Regions from separate parts of the Pseudomonas koreensis genome, predicted to be linked through region 3. Evidence: riboswitches for the same ligand, from Rfam matches in the RefSeq annotation. Region 3 holds a riboswitch; each other region holds the start of a gene.
The links. A riboswitch is a leader RNA that binds a small molecule or an ion and turns the genes downstream of it on or off. The one in region 3 is predicted to bind cobalamin.
Positions count from the first base shown of each region.

Region 1 (7,205 bases), 890 kb from region 3:
GGGTGTTGAGTCTTGGGATTGGAGGCATATCCATTGCTGCGGGTGCTGCCGCTGGCGGTTTCGCTCTTACAGCGAGTCACCTTTTCCAAACGCCGAAAAGGTGACCCAAAAGGCTTTGCCCCGGCGTACGGCCCGCTCGCTGGGGCTCGGGGTACCTTCGTTACGGGACCGATCCGGGCGCAGCGGCTCCGGTTTGCTTCGCTGCACCTCCTTCCGCTGTGTACGACTGCGTCGTACGGTCGCTGCGCTCCCACGCCCGGATCAATCCCGTAACGAAGCCTGCCGAAGGGGCAAAAGATCAAGAGCCAAAGCAAAGCAAAAGCAAAAGCCAGATCAACAGCCCCTCACCCTAGCCCTCTCCCGGAGGGAGAGGGCTGGGGTGAGGGGCGAATCCAATACAAAACTCAAGCCAAGCGCACGCTCTTCACCACTCAACACAATGAGCGCAAGCTCGAGTAGCTTTTGATCTTGATCTCAGAGCCCGTCGGCAGGCTGAGTGGAGGGATTGATCCGGGCGTGGGAGCGCAGCGACCGTACGACGCAGTCGTACACAGCGAGTGTAGGTGCAGCGAAGCAAACCGGAGCCGCTGCGCCAGGATCGATCCCGCAGCGAAGGAACCCCGAGCCCCAGCGAGCGGGCCGAACGTCAGGGCGAAGCCTTTTTGGGTACTTTTTCGGCGTCTGGAAAAAGTGCCTCGCCGTAAGGGCGAAACCGTAATCAGCAACACCCGCAGCAACGGATCTGCCCCCCAAAATTGACTAAAAACCCAAACCCATGTTCTCCTGCCCCCCTTGTTACGGGTGCCCTTCACAGGGTGAAACGGGAAACCGGTGAATCATGTGCTTTACTCAAAAGCCATGTCAGTCCGGTGCTGCCCCCGCAACGGTAAGCGAGCGAAGCGTCAAAGCCACTGTGCCCAGGCATGGGAAGGTGACGCTTGCAGGTCGGCGACAAGCCAACCCCTCGCGAGCCCGGAGACCGGCCCGCAACACCCAGCGCGCATAAGCGTAGCTGACCACAAACAAACCCGCGGTGGGCGGGCGCTGTTCGAAATCCCTGCGTGCGCGGCTCGCAGGGATTTTCATGCGCTCTATTCACCCGCTGACATTTCAGAGGGAAGCGCTATGTCGATCATCAGCAATACCGTCAGTCACACTGACCACATCTCCAGCACCACGACCTTGGGCCAACGCGTGACTGCCGCCCTCTTCGCCTCGATCCTTGGTGCCAGCCTGGTCTGGTTCGCCGGTTTCTCGCACATCGAGGCAGTGCACAATGCCGCCCACGATACCCGCCACAGCGCCGCCTTCCCGTGCCACTGAGGCCTGCCGACATGATCAAGCGTATTGCGCAAACCGCAGGCTTCGCCGGCCTGCTGGCTGCCCTGCTACTCACACTCTTGCAGAGTTTCTGGGTTTCACCGCTGATTCTTCAGGCCGAAACCTTTGAGAATTCCGCACCAGTCGCCGAAGTTCACGAACACACCGCCGGTACCGCCGCCCACAGCCATGACGCTGAAGCGTGGGAGCCGGAAGATGGCTGGCAGCGCGTAGTCTCGACCACCGGTGGCAATCTGGTGGTGGCGGTCGGCTTCGCCTTGATGCTCGCAGGCCTTTACACCCTGCGTGCCCCAACGAAAACCTCGCAAGGGCTGCTCTGGGGGCTGGCCGGTTACGCCACGTTCGTCCTCGCCCCGACGCTGGGCCTGCCGCCTGAATTGCCGGGCACGGCGGCCGCCGATCTGACATCGCGGCAGATCTGGTGGATTGGCACCGCTGCTTCAACCGCTGTCGGTCTGGCATTGATCGCCTTCAGCCGTCACTGGCTGATGAAGATCCTCGGTGCGGCGATTCTCGCCGTGCCCCATGTGATCGGTGCGCCACAACCACAGGTGCATGCCATGCTCGCGCCCGAAGCATTGGAAACTCAATTCAAAATCGCTTCGCAGTTGACCAATGTCGCGTTCTGGCTGGCCTTGGGCCTGATCAGTGCGTGGTTGTTCCGCCGCAAGAGCGCAGGGCACGATCAGGCATGACCGATGACCGCGCAGCGCCGACCTTCGTGGTCGGCTTCGGCTGCCAGCGCGGCTGCCCGGCCAGCACGCTGCGCGCGTTACTCGATCAGGCCCTGCAGGCGCATCGCCTCGAACTTCGAGCGGTCAAGGCATTGGCCACTATCGATCTGAAGCGCGACGAACCGGGCCTGCTGGAACTGGCCACACAGCTGAACCTGCCCTTGCGGTATTTCAGCAGTGCCGAACTGGCCGTCTACCAGTCGCGCCTCAGCCATCATTCGCAGATCGCTTTCGAACGCACCGGTTGTTATGGCGTCGCCGAAAGCGCCGCATTGGCCGTGGCCGAGCAACTGATTCAGGCGCCGGCAAAATTGCTGATCTCCCGGCAAAAATATGCCCAGGCCACTCTGGCGTTGGCCGGCGCTGCATAAAATCCCGATAATCCCCGCCAGCGATCATGAGCACGCTTCATCTGCAGTGCGGCTGCGCTTCTTACCAAGGATTCAACGATGACCGTCTACTTCATCGGCGCCGGCCCCGGCGACCCGGAACTGATCACTGTCAAAGGCCTGCGCCTGATCCGCACCTGCCCGGTGATTATCTACGCCGGTTCGCTGGTGCCGGCAGCAGTGCTGGAAGGCCACCAAGCTGAAACCGTGGTCAATAGCGCTGAACTGCATCTGGAACAGATCATCGATGTGATCAAGACAGCCCATGCCAAAGGCCAGAATGTCGCGCGCGTGCATTCCGGCGATCCGGGTCTGTACGGAGCGATTGGCGAGCAGATCCGCTATTTGCGTGAGCTGAGCATTCCTTTCGAGATAATCCCTGGCGTCACTGCCACAGCCGCATGCGCAGCGCTGCTCGGTGCTGAACTCACCCTGCCAGACATCTCGCAAAGTGTGATTCTGACCCGTTATGCCGACAAGACCCCGATGCCCGCAGGCGAAGAACTCGCCAGCCTCGCGCAGCATCGCGCGACGATGGCGATCCATCTGGGGGTCAATCATCTGGAAAAGATACTGGTTGAACTGCTGCCGCATTACGGCGCGGATTGCCCGATCGCGGTGATTCACCGGGCGACGTGGCCGGACCAGGATTGGGTGGTGGGGACGCTGGCGGACATTGCCGGGAAGGTCGAGGCCAAGGGCTTTCGGCGCACGGCGCTGATTCTGGTCGGGCGGGTGCTGGGCAGCGAGGTGTTCAGCGAGTCATCGCTGTATCGCGCCGGGCATGCGCATCTGTATCGACCGTGAGTGGAACGCGGAGCGTCCCGGGCTGCGTACCCACGCAGAGCGTGGGCACGATCAAAAATGTTGCCCATAAAAAACGGCGCTCACGGGGCGCCGTTTTTCATGTTCGCAGTGAACACCTTAGTAGTAGGCGTTTTCTTTCTGCGTGTGGTCGGTCACGTCGCGGACGCCTTTGAGCTCCGGGATACGCTCGAGCAAGGTGCGCTCGATGCCTTCCTTTAGCGTGACGTCCGCCTGGCCGCAGCCTTGGCAACCGCCGCCGAATTGCAGAACGGCGATGCCGTCTTCAACCACATCGATCAGGCTGACCTGGCCGCCGTGGCTGGCCAGCCCCGGGTTGATCTCGGTTTGCAGGTAGTAATTGATGCGCTCGTTGACCGGGCTGTCGGCATTGACCATCGGCACTTTGGCGTTGGGCGCCTTGATGGTCAACTGACCACCCATGCGATCGGTAGCGTAGTCGACAACGGCATCATCGAGAAACGCTTCGCTGAACGAATCGATGTACGCGGTGAAGCTCTTCAGCCCCAGCGCCGTATCTTCGGGTTTTTCTTCCCCCGGCTTGCAGTAGGCAATGCAGGTTTCGGCGTACTGGGTGCCAGGCTGGGTGATAAAGACGCGGATGCCGATGCCCGGGGTGTTCTGCTTGGAAAGCAGATCGGCCAGGTAATCATGGGCGGCGTCGGTAATAGTAATGGCGGTCATGGAAACTCCTCGCAGGCTTGGGCGCAGTTTACGCCAATCGGCGCGGCTGACAAAGTCCTAGTATTTTTGTCGGGAAAGAATCTCGGGCACACGCCTGCGAATACTCAAAGATTCTCGTACCGATTCATATCCAGCACGCCCTCTTCCTCCGGTTCGGTTTCGTGGATGTACTGACTCAGATCGTGGAAATACAACCAGAACTGCGGATGACTGCGGCGAATGCCCCAGCGTTCGACGATGTTCTCGAAGCGATTGGCGTCTTTGGCGTTTTCCATGGCATCGACAAACGCCGGAACCTGCTCGGCCGGCACATTGAACATGAAGTTCGGATAGCTGGTGAGTACGCCCGGATAGATGGTGAGGGTGTCGAGCCCCGGCTGATAACGATGCGATTCACCGAGCAAAAACGCCACGTTGCTATGGGCGCGGTTGCGCAGCACGCTGTAGACCTCGCGCTTGCCGCTGGCGGTTTCGACGCGCAGCAAGGTCGCTTCGGGCATTTGCTCGATGACTTTCAGCCCGGCTGCCGGACGCGAGGCCAGACGACTCAAGGCCTGCTCGGCGTTCTGCAACGCCGGATCGATGTTCGGCCGCGAGCAATAAGCGCCGTCACAGCGATTGATCGGATCCGGCCGCGCATTCAGATCGCCGTAGCGCGTCAACAACTGGAAGGCGAAATCACGTTTCGGATCTTTTTCCTCGAGTTTCAGCGCAGTCGGTTTATCGTCGTCGATCGCCTCGTAATCGAGCCACATCTTGAACTGGCCGCCGTCCTGGTACCAATCGTTGAGGTAATCCTCGCGTGAGTCGGCGGGCATCAGGCGCAGGAAGTTCTGCTCTGCGCCGTTGCGGATCAGGTCGAAATACAAACGGGTCTGCGCCTGATGGGAGACGTTGCCGAACACGTCGAAGTTGACCGCGAGCTGGTAATAGGTGCGCTCCAGCAGCGGATAGTCGAACAGCCACATCGTCTGTGGCACCTCACCGATCAAACCCTTGGTAACCGAGGCGCTGTCAAAGTGGCGGAAGATGCTCAGCAAGGCGTTGTCGTTGCCGGCCCACAGGGTCGACCAGCTCGGTGCCGGCAGATCGGCGTAGCTGTCGCGGCGCAGGGCTTCGTATTCGTTGCGCTTGTCGCGATAGTCGCGCCACAGGCTCAGCACGCTGCCGACATCGTCGTTCTGCCCGGGCATCGCCAGCAGCGGCGTGGCTTGGCCGCGGTAGTTCGGATCGGTGATATAGAGGTCATGTTCCGGCGCCTGGAACAGCGCCCAGAAGTTGTCGCGGATCACGTCGGTCGCGATCTGCCCGCGGCACACCGGCCCGCGAATGAAAGTACGGACGAAGTATTCGGCGTTATCGAGCATGAACTGATAGCGCGCTTGCGCCGGAATGGCCTCGAAAGTGGCAAATGGATTGGCGCGGCTCTGTGGCCCGTAGCCCGGCAGCGCGTTGACCTGCCAGTTACCGTTGTAGAACAGGCTTTTGATCCGGGCCATTTTCGCCGCGCTCAGCGGATAAGTGATGTGCGTCTTGTGCACGATCACTCCCTGCACCGGCCACAAGCGGTAATACACCTGCGTGCCCGGGTCGTCGTTGGGGCGGCGAGTGGCGATCAGATCGATCGGCTGCCCACTCGGCGTACGCGAACGCACCCACTGGAAATAATGCCCCGGCTCGCCGCCCTTGAAGTAGATGTGGGCCAGATACCAGTGTTCGAACAGCCAGCGCCCGACCAGACTTTGCCGCGCGCCGGGGGCGTTAAGCAGGTTTTCCCACTGCGCGATCTGCAGCGCCTCTTGCGCACTCGGTGCCAGGCTCTGCTCGTCAATCGGCGCGCCAGACGCCAGCCAGCGCTGCAGGGTCTGATATTGCTGATCGGTCAGGCCGGTAACGGCCAGCGGCATGCCCTCTTTCGGGTGCGCTCCGGCGTAAGCGTCAAATTCGCCAGGCATCGGACACAGGTTGCTGCGGTTGAGCCCCAGGACAATGTCTTCGGGAAGCTTGGCGTTCGGCGTCAGCGGTGTCTTGTGGCCCAGTTCGAGCATGCGCGCCATCAGCGCGGCCTGACTGCCCTGGGCGTCGAGCACCGAGTAGAAATCCTTCTGCTGCCACGCACGTTTGCCGAACGCGTCGTAAAACAAACGCGTAGTCGGCGCGGCCCGGGTGCGTTCGCCGTCATACACCGGCATCTTGCTCGCGCCACGGCCGGCGCCTTCGCCACTGCCCAGATTGAGCTGGCACGCCGAGTCGTAGCAGGCATGGCAGGCCACGCATTTCTCGGTGAAGATCGGTTGGATATCCCGGCTGTAGGAGATAGAAGAAGAAACAGCGGGATCTTGCGCCGCGACGCTCCCGCTCAGGACCAGCAACAATAAACTGATGACGCGGTACGGCATGCTGCTGATCCCGATGGTAAAAAAAGGCTGCGATTCTACCGTTATGACGCTCGTACCAACATGAGCGATATTCATGCAAAAGCGGCACATGCTCTAAAAGCGCACAGGTTTGCTATGATCCCGCTCCTTCGTAATGGTCTTTTCGAGTAGTCCACATGTCCGATCGCAGCGTCCGCCTTCAAGCTCTCAAGCAAGCCCTCAAAGAGCGCATCCTGATTCTCGACGGCGGGATGGGCACAATGATCCAGAGCTACAAGCTCGAAGAGCAGGATTATCGCGGCAAGCGCTTCGCGGACTGGCCGAGTGACGTCAAGGGCAACAACGACCTGCTGGTGATCACCCGTCCGGACGTGATCGGCGGTATCGAAAAAGCCTATCTGGACGCCGGCGCCGACATTCTCGAAACCAACACCTTCAACGCCACGCGCATTTCCATGGCCGATTACGGCATGGAAGAGCTGGCCTACGAGTTAAACGTAGAAGGCGCACGTCTGGCGCGCAAGATTGCCGACGCCAAGACCGCCGAAAACCCGGCCAAGCCGCGCTTCGTGGCCGGCGTGCTCGGCCCGACCAGCCGCACCTGCTCGCTGTCGCCCGACGTCAACAACCCCGGCTACCGCAACGTCACCTTCGATGAGTTGGTGGAAAACTACACCGAAGCCACCAAGGGCCTGATCGAGGGCGGCGCCGACCTGATCCTGATCGAAACCATTTTCGACACCCTCAACGCCAAAGCGGCGATCTTCGCCGTACAAGGTGTGTTCGAAGAACTGCACATCGAACTGCCGATCATGATTTCCGGCACGATCACCGACGCCTCCGGCCGTACCTTG
Region 1 is NZ_JALJWP010000001.1:4,019,363-4,026,567, reverse strand. Features, by position in the region: cobalamin riboswitch at 783-1,002, shown strand; gene J2Y90_RS17895 (CbtB domain-containing protein) at 1,126-1,323, shown strand; gene J2Y90_RS17890 (CbtA family protein) at 1,335-2,036, shown strand; gene J2Y90_RS17885 (cobalamin biosynthesis protein) at 2,033-2,446, shown strand; gene cobM (precorrin-4 C(11)-methyltransferase) at 2,525-3,271, shown strand; gene nfuA (Fe-S biogenesis protein NfuA) at 3,389-3,973, opposite strand; gene J2Y90_RS17870 (fatty acid cis/trans isomerase) at 4,078-6,372, opposite strand; gene metH (methionine synthase) at 6,528-7,205, shown strand, end outside.
Region 1: linked by a shared signal. The riboswitch ahead of J2Y90_RS17895 (CbtB domain-containing protein) and the one ahead of cobO (cob(I)yrinic acid a,c-diamide adenosyltransferase) in region 3 are both predicted to bind cobalamin.

Region 2 (7,205 bases), 1.6 Mb from region 3:
AATCTGGGGGTTGGCAAGCTGCGGCACCTTGGCCCACCGCTGAAGTATGCAGGGTTGACCGGGTATGATCTTGAGGTGGTTGAGAGCATTCCGTACACCGAATAACCCACGTCGAACACGAATCTAAATTGTAGGAGTGAGCCTGCTCGCGATAGCGGTGTGACATTCAGCAATGATGTTGACTGACACACCGCTTTCGCGAGCAGGCTCACTCCTACAAGGGGTTCGCATTTCAGATCCATTTCTTCGAACCACAAAAAAGGACAGCTGCCAGATAACCGGTAAGGCAAAGTGCTTGCACAAAGTTTGGAATACCATAATATGATATTCCATAGACCGAACGACCTGAAAAACCGTCCGGCTACTGCTCCCGACAGGCGGGCAACAACGCAAGGCCCGCTCAAAAACACAACAATGAGGGCGTGAACATGGTGTTGAACAAAGCTGCAACCGCGATCTTTTTCGCGGGACTGCTCAGCGTTACCGGCCAGGCTGCAATGGCTGCCGAAAGCGTGAATTTTGTCAGTTGGGGCGGTAGCACCCAGGATGCGCAGAAACAGGCCTGGGCCGATCCGTTCAGCAAGGCCAGCGGCATCACCGTCGTTCAGGACGGGCCGACCGACTACGGCAAACTCAAGGCCATGGTCGAAAGCGGCAACGTGCAGTGGGACGTGGTCGATGTCGAAGCCGATTTCGCCCTGCGCGCCGCTGCCGAAGGCCTGCTCGAACCCCTCGATTTCAAAGTCATCCAGCGCGACAGGATCGACCCGCGCTTCGTCAGCGATCACGGCGTCGGTTCGTTCTTCTTCTCCTTTGTCCTCGGCTACAACGAAGGCAAGCTCGGCGCCAACAAGCCGCAGGACTGGAGCGCGCTGTTCGACACCAAGACCTACCCCGGCAAACGCGCCCTGTACAAATGGCCAAGCCCCGGCGTGCTCGAACTGGCGCTACTGGCCGACGGCGTTGCGGCTGACAAGCTCTACCCGCTGGACCTGGATCGCGCCTTCAAGAAACTCGACACCATCAAGAAAGACATCGTCTGGTGGGGCGGTGGCGCGCAGTCGCAGCAGCTGCTGGCGTCCGGCGAAGCAAGCATGGGCCAGTTCTGGAACGGTCGCGTCCACGCTTTGCAGGAAGACGGCGCACCGGTCGGTGTGAGCTGGAAGCAGAACCTGGTCATGGCCGACATTCTGGTCATCCCCAAAGGCTCGAAGAACAAGGACGCGGCGATGAAGTTCCTCGCCAACGCCAGCAGCGCCAAGGGCCAGGCCGATTTCTCCAACCTGACCGCCTACGCCCCGGTCAACCTCGACAGTGTGGAGCGTCTGGATTCGACGCTGGCGCCCAACCTGCCGACGGCTTACGCCAAGGATCAGATCACCCTTGATTTCGCTTACTGGGCCAAGAACGGTCCGGCTATCGCGACACGGTGGAACGAATGGCTGGTCAAATGAAAATCGCGGCCACTGCGCCCCGTCCCTCCACTGCCACCGGGAGCGCTGCTGGCGCTTCCGGCTCGGCCTTCAAGCAACGCTGGCGCGGCGCCGGCAACCTCGTCCCGGCGCTGTTGTTCCTCGGCCTGTTCTTCTTGGCGCCGCTGATCGGTTTGCTGCTGCGCGGCGTGCTGGAACCGGTGCCGGGGCTTGGCAACTACGAACAACTGTTCGCCAACTCGGCCTATGCGCGGGTGCTGCTCAACACCTTTTCGGTGGCCGGACTGGTGACGCTGTTCAGCCTGCTCTTGGGTTTTCCGCTGGCCTGGGCGATCACCCTGGTGCCGCGCGGCTGGGGGCGCTGGATCCTCAACATCGTGCTGCTGTCGATGTGGACCAGCCTGCTCGCCCGTACCTATTCGTGGCTGGTGCTGTTGCAAGCCTCGGGGGTGATCAACAAGGCGCTGATGGCCATGGGCATCATCGATCAACCGCTGGAAATGGTGCATAACCTGACCGGCGTGGTGATCGGCATGAGCTACATCATGATCCCGTTCATCGTGCTGCCGCTGCAGGCGACCATGCAGGCCATCGACCCGATGATCCTGCAGGCCGGCTCTATCTGCGGCGCCAGTCCGTGGACCAACTTCTTCCGGGTGTTCCTGCCGCTGTGCCGGCCGGGTCTGGCGTCCGGCGGTTTGATGGTGTTCGTGATGTCGCTCGGTTACTACGTCACCCCGGCGCTGCTAGGCGGGGCGCAGAACATGATGCTGCCGGAGTTCATCATTCAGCAGGTGCAGTCTTTCCTCAACTGGGGCCTGGCCAGTGCCGGCGCTGCGTTGCTGATCGCAATCACCCTGGTGCTGTTCTACTTCTACCTGAAGCTTCAGCCGGAATCTCCGGTTGGCGCCAGTAACGCGAGGTAAGCCGACATGCTCCTGACTCCCAATGCGATGAGCCGCCGGATGCGCTTCGGCCTCTACGCCACCACCGGGCTGATCGGTCTGTTCCTGCTTTTGCCGATCGTGTTCATCGTGCTGCTGTCGTTCGGTTCCTCGCAGTGGCTGGTGTTCCCGCCGCCGGGCTGGACACTGAAATGGTACGGCCAGTTCTTCTCCAACCCCGACTGGATGAACGCCGCTGCCGCCAGCCTCAAGGTTGCCGTGCTGACCACCATTTGTGCCGTGGCCCTGGGTTTGCCGACGGCGTTTGCGCTGGTGCGCGGACGCTTCCCCGGCCGCGAGATGCTCTACGGCCTGTTCACCCTGCCGATGATCGTGCCACTGGTGATCATTGCTGTGGCGGTGTACGCGCTGTTTCTCAAGCTCGGCTACACCGGGACCATGTTCGCTTTCGTCGTCAGCCATGTGATCGTTGCGCTGCCGTTCACCATCATCTCGATCATCAACTCGCTGAAGCTGTTCGATCAGTCGATTGAAGACGCCGCGGTGATCTGCGGTGCCTCGCGCTTGCAAGCGGTGTTCAAGGTGACGTTTCCGGCGATCCGTCCGGGCATGGTCGCCGGCGCCCTCTTCGCCTTTCTGGTTTCGTGGGACGAAGTGGTGCTCAGCGTGATGATGGCCAGCCCGACCCTGCAAACCCTTCCCGTGAAAATGTGGACCACCCTGCGCCAGGACCTGACCCCGGTGATTGCCGTCGCTTCGACGCTGCTGATCGGCCTGTCGGTATTGGTCATGGTGATCGCCGCCGCCCTGCGCCGGCGCAACGAAATCAGCGCCTGAGCGCCCAGGAGTACGACATGAGTGCCGTGATCAAAGACGCATCCCAGCAGAACGACAAACCCCTGGTCAGCCTGCGCAACCTGAACAAGCACTACGGCGATTTTGCGGCCGTCGACAATATCTCGCTGGACATCAAGGACGGTGAATTCCTCACCTTCCTCGGCTCCAGCGGCTCGGGCAAGAGTACGACGCTGTCGATGCTCGCCGGCTTTGAAACACCGAGCAGCGGCGAGATCCTCGTCAATGGCCAGTCGCTGGTCAACGTGCCCCCGCACAAGCGCGACATCGGCATGGTCTTCCAGCGCTATTCGCTGTTCCCGCATCTGTCGGTGCGCGACAACATCGCCTTCCCGTTGGCGATTCGCAAACTCGCTGCGGCCGAGCGCGAAAAACGCGTCGATGCAATGTTGAAACTGGTGCAGCTCGAACAGTTCGCCCATCGCCGCCCTTCGCAACTGTCTGGTGGTCAGCAGCAACGTGTCGCCATCGCCCGGGCGCTGGTGTACGAGCCGCGCATCCTGCTGATGGATGAACCGCTGGGCGCGCTGGACAAGAAGCTGCGCGAGGACTTGCAGGATGAATTGCGCCAATTGCACCGGCGCCTGGGCATCACCATCGTTTACGTGACCCACGACCAGGAAGAAGCCATGCGTCTGTCGCAGCGCATCGCGATTTTCAGCCACGGCAAGATCGTCGGTCTGGGCAGTGGTTATGACCTCTATCAGAACCCGCCGAATGCGTTTGTCGCGTCGTTTCTGGGCAATTCGAACTTCCTCAAGCTCAAGGCCCAAGGTAATGCGGCAGCGAGTTTCGAGGGGCAATCATTGTCGATTCGGCTGACGGCGGGCTTGCACACTGATCAGGATGTGCTGCTGATGGTGCGGCCGGAAAAGGCCTTGGCGCTGAGCACGCAGCAAGCGCTGGATGAGCCGCTGGCGGCGGGTTGGAATGAGGTTTCGGCGAACGTTGTGGAGGTGCTGTTTCTCGGTGAGAGCCAGACGTGCAGCGTGGTGACGGCGGGCGGGACGTCGATGACGGTGAAAGCCCTGTCGGCAGCGGGCATGCCGCTCAAGGCTGGCGACCCGGTGCGGGTTCGCTGGGCGACGGCGGATGCCTGTGTTTATACCGAGTGGGCTGAGAGCGATTTGAACAAGGCCGCAGGGGCCCACTGATTGCGCTGAGTCAGTTGGATCTACCCCCTCACCCCAGCCCTCTCCCCCAGGGGGGCGAGGGGGAAAGGGAGCCGATCTTCATGCTGTTCAAAATGTGAGTTCGACTCGGTATCGCACCTCGGCGTATCTCGCAAGAACACCTCGGTCAGTCCCCTCTCCCTCTGGGAGAGGGCTAGGGTGAGGGAACCAGCCGACGCGGTCTCAGACAATAGCGCCGTAGCCGTCAATCTCATCCGGCCACGCCGTCAGCACTTCGAATCCGGTCTCCGTCACCGCGACCATATGTTCCCACTGCGCCGATAACGAGCCGTCCTTGGTCAGCACGGTCCAGCCGTCCGGCATGTTCTTCACATGGCGCTTGCCGGCATTGAGCATCGGTTCCACGGTGAAGATCATCCCGGCCTTGAGTTTCAGACCCTGACCGGGAAAGCCGTAATGCAGGATCTGCGGCTCATCGTGATAGACCTTGCCGATGCCGTGACCGCAATACTCGCGGACCACGCTGAAGCCCTCCGCCTCCGCCAGGCGCTGGATCGCATGGCCGATATCGCCCAGCGTCGCGCCCGGTTTGACTGCGCGAATGCCTGCGCACATGGCCTCGTAGGTGGTCTTGATCAGGTGCTGCGCTTCGGCGGTCGCCTCACCCACCACGTACATGCGGCTGGTATCACCGAACCAGCCGTCCTTGATCACGGCGATGTCGAGGTTGACGATATCGCCGTCCTTCAACGGCGTGCCCGACGGAATCCCGTGACACACCACATCGTTGACCGATGCACAGACGGTTTTCGGGAAGCCGTGATAACCGACGTTGGCCGGCACGGCTTTCTGCACGTTGACGATGTAGTCGTTGCACAACCGGTCGAGCTCATCGGTGGTCACGCCGGCCTTCACATGCGGCACCAGCATTGCCAGCACTTCGGCAGCCAGTTTGCCGGCGGTGCGGGATTTTTCGATGTCGGCCGGGGTGTTGATCCTGATCTGGTTTCTCATGCGCTGACGGCTTCCTGGGTCAGTTGATGCAGATCCAGTCCGCCGTTCTGTTCGGCGCGGATCAGCAGGCGGCAAATGGCGCTGTGGTCGAGGTTGGGGTGCAGCTCGGCGAGCATGCCGATGCGCATCCAGTGCTCGGCCTGCGCGTTGATCGAGCGACTCAGTGCATTGCTGGAGATGCGCAGATTCTCGTGCATGTCCTCTGAAATCTTTACGATGCCCATATATGAATCCAATACGATATGTATATGGTTCGTATACTAGCCAAACATTGCCCAAGATTGCAAACGCTCCGGCATGAAAACACGGCAGATTCGGCTCCCCTTCACCGGCCTGATCGACTAACATGCCCGCGCCGGTTTCCACACGGAATTAACAGGGAATCCGAAATGCTTGCACAGCATCAATCGGAACTGCCCCCGCAACTGTAGGTGCCGAGCCTGCTCCTCGACTGCCACTGGGTGAACCCCGGGAAGGCCGGAGCATGGCGATGACGCATCAGTCAGGAGACCTGCCGGCACAGTGACTGACTAACCGGCGGGGTGTCCGGGAAGGACATCGTGCCGTGCGCATTTTCCCCGTGCCGGCCTTGCGCAATTTCCACGACCGCGCCCGAGGTGTGTTTCCAAACCGTACCCGCCCGCTCCCGTACGGTTCCCTCTGGAGACTGCCCCATGCTGCTGCCCCGCGTTGCCACCCTGCTCACCGGTCTGAGCCTTTGCGCCCTCGCGCAAGCGGCGCCGACCGCGTATCCGCTCACCGTGGAAAACTGCGGCAGCAGCCTGACCTTTCAACACGCACCCACTCGCACGGTAACTATCGGCCAGGCCGGCACCGAGATGCTCTACGCCTTGGGTCTGGGCAATAAGGTCGTCGGCACTTCGCTGTGGTTCAACGACGTGCTGGGCACATACAAAGCGCAAAACAATACGATCGAGCGCCTCGCCGATAACGAACCGAGTTTCGAAGCGGTGATCGGCAAACGCCCGGAGCTGGTTGCCGTCGAGCTGGAATGGATGGTCGGCCCGCAAGGCGCGGTCGGCACCCGCGAGCAGTTCCATGAACTGAAGGTTCCGACCTACCTGCTGCCCTCCGATTGCGAAGCCAAGGATAACCTCGTCGGTGCGGACGGCACGCGCCTGGCGCCGTTTCGCATCGACAGCATCTACAAAGGCGTAAGCCAACTGGCGGCGATTTTCGACGTGCAGGCGCGTGGCGAACAGCTCAATGAGCAGCTCAAGGCCAGCCTCGCGCAATCGATTGCCACCGCGAAAAACCAGCAGCGCAAAGACGTCAGCGCCCTGGTGTGGTTCTCCAGCGCCGAGATGGACATCGAGCCGTTCGTGGCCGGGCACAAAGGTGTTCCCGATTTCATGCTCAGTACCCTCGGGGTGCGCAACGTCGTCGAGTCGGATGAAGAATGGCCGACCGTTGGTTGGGAAACCATCGCCAAGGCCAACCCGACGTTTCTGGTCATCGCGCGCATGGATCGCCGGCGTTTCCCGGCGGACGATTATCAGAAGAAACTCGCGTTCCTGCGCAGTGATCCGGTGACGCGCAACATGGACGCGGTCAAGCACAACCGCATCATCATCCTCGACGCCATGGCCATGCAGGCCAGCCTGCGCACCTTCGATGGCCTCGCACAATTGGCCAGCGCCATCAACGGCTACGACCTGTCGCAATGAGCAGACGCCTGATCCGTGCCCTGCTGGTTCTGTTGACGCTGTCGGCCGCGCTGATCGGCGGTGTGGCCATTGGCGAGACCTCGATCGAGCCGAGCGTAGTGTTGCAGGTACTGGCGAACAAGCTGTGGGGCGCCGGTTATGTGCTCGACCCGATCGACGAAGGCATCGTCTGGAATT
Region 2 is NZ_JALJWP010000001.1:4,712,518-4,719,722, forward strand. Features, by position in the region: gene ribBA (bifunctional 3,4-dihydroxy-2-butanone-4-phosphate synthase/GTP cyclohydrolase II) at 1-105, shown strand, start outside; gene J2Y90_RS20715 (ABC transporter substrate-binding protein) at 429-1,454, shown strand; gene J2Y90_RS20720 (ABC transporter permease) at 1,451-2,359, shown strand; gene J2Y90_RS20725 (ABC transporter permease) at 2,366-3,175, shown strand; gene J2Y90_RS20730 (ABC transporter ATP-binding protein) at 3,193-4,347, shown strand; gene map (type I methionyl aminopeptidase) at 4,549-5,340, opposite strand; gene J2Y90_RS20740 (ParD-like family protein) at 5,337-5,564, opposite strand; cobalamin riboswitch at 5,680-5,873, shown strand; gene J2Y90_RS20745 (ABC transporter substrate-binding protein) at 6,015-7,028, shown strand; gene J2Y90_RS20750 (FecCD family ABC transporter permease) at 7,025-7,205, shown strand, end outside.
Region 2: linked by a shared signal. The riboswitch ahead of J2Y90_RS20745 (ABC transporter substrate-binding protein) and the one ahead of cobO (cob(I)yrinic acid a,c-diamide adenosyltransferase) in region 3 are both predicted to bind cobalamin.

Region 3 (7,205 bases):
CACTGAAACAGCGCGCAGCCGCCCTGCGGTGCAAAACCGCAACGGGTCAACAGCGCTGCCAGCCGTTCACTCGCTTCGTCACTGCGAATCCGCTGCCGGGTATGGCCCTCGGTGTCTTGCAGGCACGCCGTACCGAGTACCCGCGTCGGCCCGCTCACCGCCCACGGCCCGACCTGTTCGGCGAGCAGTTTGAGCAACTTGCGTTCGGCCAGAACGAAACCGAGGCGCACCCCGGCCAGACCGAAAAACTTGCCGAACGAACGCAACACCACCAGCCCCACCTGATGCGCATACGGCGCGAGGCTCAGTTGCGGTGTGTTGTCCATGAACGCTTCGTCGACCACCAGCCAGCCACCGCGTTGCGCCAGCCGCGCATGCCAGTCGAGCAGGCGCGCCGGGGTCAGGCTCAGGCCGGTCGGGTTGTTCGGGTTGACCACCACCAGCACATCGAGGCTGTCGAGAAAGAACTCGACCTCCTGCTCAAGCACTTCACGGACGATGTAACCGCTGCGCCGCCACGCCTCGGCATGTTCGGCATAGCAAGGCGACAACACGCCGACCTTGCCGGCCCGGCGCAAACGCGGCAGCAGCTGGATGGCCATTTGCGAACCAGCCACCGGCAACACCTGCGCGGCGCCGTAGTAATCGCAGGCGGCCTGTTCCAGACCGTCGTCGGTTTCCGGAAGGCGCGCCCAAGCGCGCAGCGGAATTTCCGGAATCGGGAACGGCCACGGCGCGAGGCCGCTGGACAAGTCCAGCCAGTCAGCCTCGGCAATCCCGTAATCGAGTGCCGCCTTGCGCAGCCGGCCACCGTGCTCAAGCATAAAATTCCGCCCCCAGGCAAAGCATCAGCAGCCACAACCATACGCCGCGCTGGACCAATTGCCAGCCACGGTCGATGGAATCGGCATCGGCCGGCGCACCTTCGCCCAGTTGCGGGCGCTCATGCAGTTCGCCGTGATAGATCGCCGGGCCACCCAATTCGACGCCCAGCGCACCGGCACCGGCCGCCATCACCGGGCCGGCGTTGGGGCTGTCCCACTGCGGCGCCTGGGTGCGCCAGCACTTGAGCGCGAGCCGGGTTTTGCCGAGCAGCGCGTAGGTCAATGCCACCAGACGCGCAGGAATGTAGTTCAACACGTCGTCGATTTTCGCCGCTGCCCAGCCGAAACGTTCGAAGCGTTCGTTGCGATACCCCCACATCGCATCGAGGGTATTGCTCAAGCGATACAGAACGACGCCCGGTGCGCCGGCGACGACAAACCAGAACAGCGCAGCGAACACCGCATCGCTGCCGTTTTCCAGCACCGACTCAGTGGCCGCACGGGCTACGGCAGTGCTGTCGAGCTCATCGGTCTGGCGGCTGACCAGATAGCCGACGCGCTTGCGCGCCTCGTCCAGATCATCGGCGCGTAACGCCGCCGCGACCGGCGCGACATGCTCGCCGAGGCTGCGCATGCCGAGGGCGCAATACAACGCGAGAATCTCGACGATCCAGCCCACGTAGGGCGCCCAGGAAAATGCCGTGGCGAGCAAGGTCAGCGGCAGCACCGCGAGCACCCAAGCGGTCACACCATGGCTGCGCCAGCCACGACCGCCGGCGTTGAAGCGTTGCTCGATGCGCCCGGCAAAATTGCCGAATGCCACCAGCGGATGCCAGCGTTTCGGTTCACCGAGCAGCGCATCCAGCGCTACCGCAGCGACACTCAGCAACGCCACACTCATTGACTCACTCCCCAATAATTTTCATACAGCAACTCGTTCAGCGGCCGCGCTTGCGCCCAGCCTTCGAGCACCAGCATCGGCGCCGGATAGAATTCCTTGACCGGCCCCAGACACAGCACCGCCAGCGGCTTGGCACCGGCCGGCAACTTGAGTAAGTCCGCCAGGGCCTGCGGCTCGAACAGCGAGACCCAGCCCATGCCCAGGCCTTCGGCACGGGACGCCAGCCACAGATTCTGGATCGCGCAGGACAACGAGGCCATGTCCATTTCCGGCAACGTGCGCCGACCGAAGATGTGTTTTTCGCGATCGTCCATCAGCGCCGCGACCAGCACTTCGGCGCAATCGTTGATGCCTTCGACCTTGAGCTGCATGAACTCATCGCTGCGCTCGCCGAGGGCTTCGGCGGTGCGGATGCGTTCTGCTTCCACCAGATCGCGGATCTGCCCGCGCAGAGCGCGATCGCTGATACGGATGAAGCGCCAGGGCTGCATCAGGCCGACGCTTGGGGCTTGGTGGGCGGCTTCCAAGAGTCGACGCAGCAGATCCGGTTCAACGGTGCCGCCGGTGAAGTGGCGCATGTCGCGGCGTTCGGCGATGGCCTTGTAGACCGCAGCGCGTTCGGCTTCGGAGAATGTGTTGTCGGTCATGGCCCTTTCGCGAGCAAGCTCGCTCCCACAGGGTTCAGGTGATCCATTGTAGGAGTGAGCCTGCTCGCGATAGCGGTTTCAAAGTTCGGCGCAAACAGCGCAGCGACAGCCACCGGATTCGACGGAAAATAAAAGTGCACATAAGAAGCCGTCATCCGCCCCTCACGATAAACCGCCTCGGCGCCACGCCCGCCATTCGGGCTCAAGCCCCGGGCAATCGGCGCCAGCTCAGTGGTGGTCAGCGAATGATGATAGGTATGCCCACGCAAAGCCCCCTCCGGCAATTCAACCGCCTGCAACGCCAGCGCCGCGAGACGCTTCTGCATCACCGCATCGCCCTTGAGCAAACCGACCAGTTCAGCGCGGGTGCCTTCGACATCAGTCAGCGAATCGAGCAGATAAAGCATCCCGCCACATTCAGCGAGCAACGGCTTGCCCGCCGCATGGTGCGCGCGGATCGCTGCAAGCATTGAGGTGTTTTGCGCCAGCGCGACGTGGTGCAACTCCGGATAACCGCCCGGCAGATACAGGCTGTCCGCCTCGGGCAATTGCGTGTCGCGGATCGGCGAGAAGAACTGCAGCTCGGCCCCCATCGCCCGCAGCAGATCGAGGCTGGCGCCATAGGTGAAGGCGAACGCTTCATCGCGGGCGACGGCGATGCGCACACCTTTTAATAGAGGCTCGGCGGCGATGACATCAGGCGCGGCGAATTCAACGGCTGGTGGCAGCGCGACTTGGCAACTGCTGGCGAGGGCATCGGCGGCCGCGTCGAGACGCAGATCCAGATCATTCAATTCGCTGGCCTGGACCAGACCGAGGTGGCGGCTCGGCAATTCGATGCCGGTCTCGCGGGACAGTGCGCCGTACCAGCGCAAACCTTCGGTGAGGCTGCCTTCGAGCAATTGCGCATGGCGCAAGGTGCCGACGCGATTGGCCAGCACGCCGGCGAACGGCAAGTCCGGCTGATACTTCGCCAGGCCCAGCGCCAAAGCGCCGAAGGTCTGCGCCATGGCAGTGCCGTCGATCACGCCGAGCACCGGCACGCCGAAGTGGCGCGCCAGATCAGCACTGGACGGCGTGCCGTCGAACAGGCCCATCACGCCCTCGATCAGAATCAGATCGGCCTCGCCGGCGGCTTCCCACAACAGCCGGCGACTTTCCTGCTCGCCGACCATCCACATGTCCAGTTGATACACCGGCGCACCGCTGGCGCGCTCGAGAATCATCGGGTCGAGAAAGTCCGGGCCGCATTTGAACACGCGCACCTTGCGCCCCTGATTGCGATGCAAACGGGCGAGCGCAGCGGTGACGGTGGTCTTGCCCTGGCCGGAGGCCGGCGCGGCGATGAGCACCGCCGGGCAGTGACGTGGTTGCTTCAAAGTTCGACGCCTTTCTGCGCTTTGATCCCGGCCTGGAAAGCGTGCTTGAGCATGCCCATTTCGGTAACCGTGTCGCCCATCTCGATCATTTCCGGCTTGGCGCCGCGACCGGTGACGACCACATGTTGCATCGGCGGGCGCGCCTGCAAATCGCTGAGCACCTGATCGAGATCGAGGTAGCCGTGCTTGAGGGCGATGTTCAACTCGTCGAGCACCACCAGTCCGATCGCCGGGTCACGCAACAATTCGCGGGAGACTTCCCAGGCCGCGGTCGCAGCCGCGATGTCGCGCTGGCGATCCTGGGTTTCCCAGGTGAAGCCTTCACCCATGACGTGGAAACGCACCTGCTCGGGGAAGCGGCGAAAGAACAATTCCTCGCCGGTGCTGTTGCGGCCCTTGATGAACTGCACCACACCGCACTGCATGCCGTGGCCCATGGCACGGGCGAGCATGCCGAACGCCGAACTGCTCTTGCCTTTGCCATTGCCGGTCAGCACCAGCACCAGGCCGCACTCGTCGGGTGAATTGGCGATGCGTTCGTCGATCACGGCTTTCTTGCGCTGCATGCGCGCCAGATGGCGCTCGTCGCGCTCGGGGGAATCAGTCATGGGGGGAGCTCTCCGTTGAGGCTGGATAACGGCGGGCAGGCACAAGAATAGACGGCAAAAAGCCTGGCATCGCCCACCGTGATGCCGCTGAGATGGATCAGGCCGGTCTCCGGGCTCATGAGCGGCATCTGCCGGACTGCGCGCCTTCCCGCTTCTTTCGAGGCAGTGGCTCAAGGCGCAGTCTTCACTCATTTACCGTTGCGGGGGCAGCGCCGGGATCGTCGTGGCTTCGCTTGAAGTCCACCCTCACCGGCTTCCCTGTTTCACTCTGTCGACACTGGGTCACAGAGCACCTGAAACAAGCGGCGAAGGTTAGAGGGTTGGGGATGGAGCGTCAATTAAACAGGCGTCTCGAGCGCGAATAAGTGCCGCTGATTAATTATCCAGCGGCAACCTTGTGCCAAACTGTGACAAGTGATATCAAAGAGCCATGTTTTCTCGAAACATCTACAACAACAATAAGGATGACGACGATGCAAGGCATGATCATCAGCAATCCCCGCCTGGAATTCCTGCGCCCGGTGCTGGAACGCTGGTTTGACTGTATCGATCGCTACAACAGCGTGCGCGGCGACAACGACACGCCTTACTGGCACGACGAAGAAGCCAATCTCGGCCTGCTCTCGGCAGCGGCGTGGATGGCTGAAATGGTGACGTTGAGCGACACGGCTACACGCAAACAGAACGAAGAAGGCGAACGCAACGCCCGCGCCAATCTGCTGATTGCCGGTAGCGAAGACCGCGCGTTCATTCAGGCCACGCAACGCTGGCCACGGGTCAACAACCTCAACCTGAGCCAGGCCTTGCTCGACATCACCCTTGATGCCAAGCGCATCAGCTACGCCAGCGATCTCAAGCTCGGCTGCCTGTTCATTGCCCCGCAAAAAGTCCAGCACAGCGCCAGTCCCGAAGAGCTGCAGGATATGGTCGATGACCTGCAAAAAGAGCACACCTGCGCGATGGCCTGGTATTTCCCCTACGCCTATCGCAAATTGCGCAGCGACGCGGGCAACTATCATCCAGGCATCGCCGTACTGTTCAAGGAAGCCCGCAGTTGAGCAGTTGAACCATCGGGCCTGCGCCCTCCTCTATGATTAGGAATGCATTCATAGGGAAGATCAGCAATGCGCAAGGCCCAACTCGCTCTCATCATCGCCGTCGCTGGCGGGCTCGCCGCCTGCGGTGAAACCTCCAGCCTGCAAGTCTCCGACGGCACCGGACCGTCGCCTAAACTGCCCGAACCGAACAAGACGCTGATTCCGACGGTGAACATCGCCCCGGCGGTGGGCTGGCCGCAAGGCACGAAACCGACCGCAGCGGCCGGCACTCAGGTCGCCGCGTTTGCCGAAGGCCTCGATCATCCGCGCTGGCTGTATGTGCTGCCCAACGGCGATGTGCTGGTGGCGGAAACCAACGCGCCGCCCAAGCCCGATGACAGCAAAGGCATTCGCGGCTGGGTGATGAAGAAAGTCATGGGCAAGGCCGGTGCCGGCGTACCCAGCCCGAACCGCATCACCCTGCTGCGCGACGCCGACCACGACGGCGTCGCAGAAACCCGCACGGCGTTTCTGCAGAACCTCAATTCGCCGTTTGGCATGACGCTGGTCGGCAATGATTTGTACGTCGCCGACACCGACCGCCTGCTGCGCTTCAACTACGAGCCGGGCGCCACCGAGATCAAGACCCAGCCGATCAAAGTCGTCGACCTGCCGGGTGGCACGTTGAATCACCACTGGACCAAAAACGTTATTGCCAGCAAGGACGGCAACAAGCTCTACGTCACCGTCGGCTCGAACAGTAACGTCGGCGAAAACGGTCTGGATCAGGAAGAAGGCCGCGCGGCTATCTGGGAAGTCGATCGCGCAACCGGCAATCACCGGATCTTCGCCTCGGGCATCCGCAACCCCAATGGCCTCGCTTGGGAACCCACCAGCGGCGCACTGTGGACGGCGGTCAACGAGCGTGACGAAATCGGCAGCGATCTGGTGCCGGACTACATCACCTCGGTCAAGGACGGCGGTTTCTATGGCTGGCCGTTCAGCTACTACGGACAACATGTCGATGTGCGGGTCAAACCGCAGAACCTCGATCTGGTGGCCAAGGCCATCGCGCCGGATTATGCCGTTGGCCCGCACACTGCTTCGCTGGGCCTTACCTTCGCCGAGGGCAACAGCCTGCCGGCGCAATTCAAGGAAGGCGCATTCATTGGCCAGCACGGCTCGTGGAACCGCAAACCGCACAGTGGCTACAAGGTGATTTTCGTGCCGTTCACTGGCGGCAAACCGACCGGGCAACCGGTGGATGTGCTGACCGGCTTCCTCGACAAGGACGAGAACGCATTGGGCCGCCCGGTGGGCGTGGTGATCGACCAGCAAGGTGGCTTGCTGGTGGCGGATGATGTCGGGAACAAAATTTGGCGAGTGTCTTCTGCCAAATAACTTACCGCTCGACACATAACAACTGTGGGAGCGAGCTTGCTCGCGAAAGCGTCGGATCAGTCAATGTTGAATTGAATGACACACCGCCTTCGCGAGCAAGCTCGCTCCCACATTGGTTTTTGTGTTGCCTTACTAAGGGTTATGCGCCAACTGCCCCGGCTGCAACACTCGCTTGGCGCTCAAATAGGCTTTCTGCCAATAAGTCTTCGACAGGCTGTCGAGCTTGACCGTGCCGCCCGTGGCCGGTGCATGCACGAAGCGCCCCTCGCCTACGTAGATCCCCGCATGACTGACCTGCGAGCCGCCATTGGTGGCGAAGAAGATCAGGTCGCCGGTCTGCAAGCCTTCCTTGCCAACATTCGGCGCCTGCATGACGATCATTTCGCGGGTCGAGCGTGGCAGCGAAAT
Region 3 is NZ_JALJWP010000001.1:3,127,033-3,134,237, reverse strand. Features, by position in the region: gene cobD (threonine-phosphate decarboxylase CobD) at 1-824, opposite strand, end outside; gene cbiB (adenosylcobinamide-phosphate synthase CbiB) at 817-1,725, opposite strand; gene bluB (5,6-dimethylbenzimidazole synthase) at 1,722-2,372, opposite strand; gene J2Y90_RS14080 (cobyrinate a,c-diamide synthase) at 2,369-3,751, opposite strand; gene cobO (cob(I)yrinic acid a,c-diamide adenosyltransferase) at 3,748-4,359, opposite strand; cobalamin riboswitch at 4,443-4,671, opposite strand; gene J2Y90_RS14070 (hypothetical protein) at 4,833-5,417, shown strand; gene J2Y90_RS14065 (PQQ-dependent sugar dehydrogenase) at 5,484-6,797, shown strand; gene J2Y90_RS14060 (C40 family peptidase) at 6,930-7,205, opposite strand, start outside.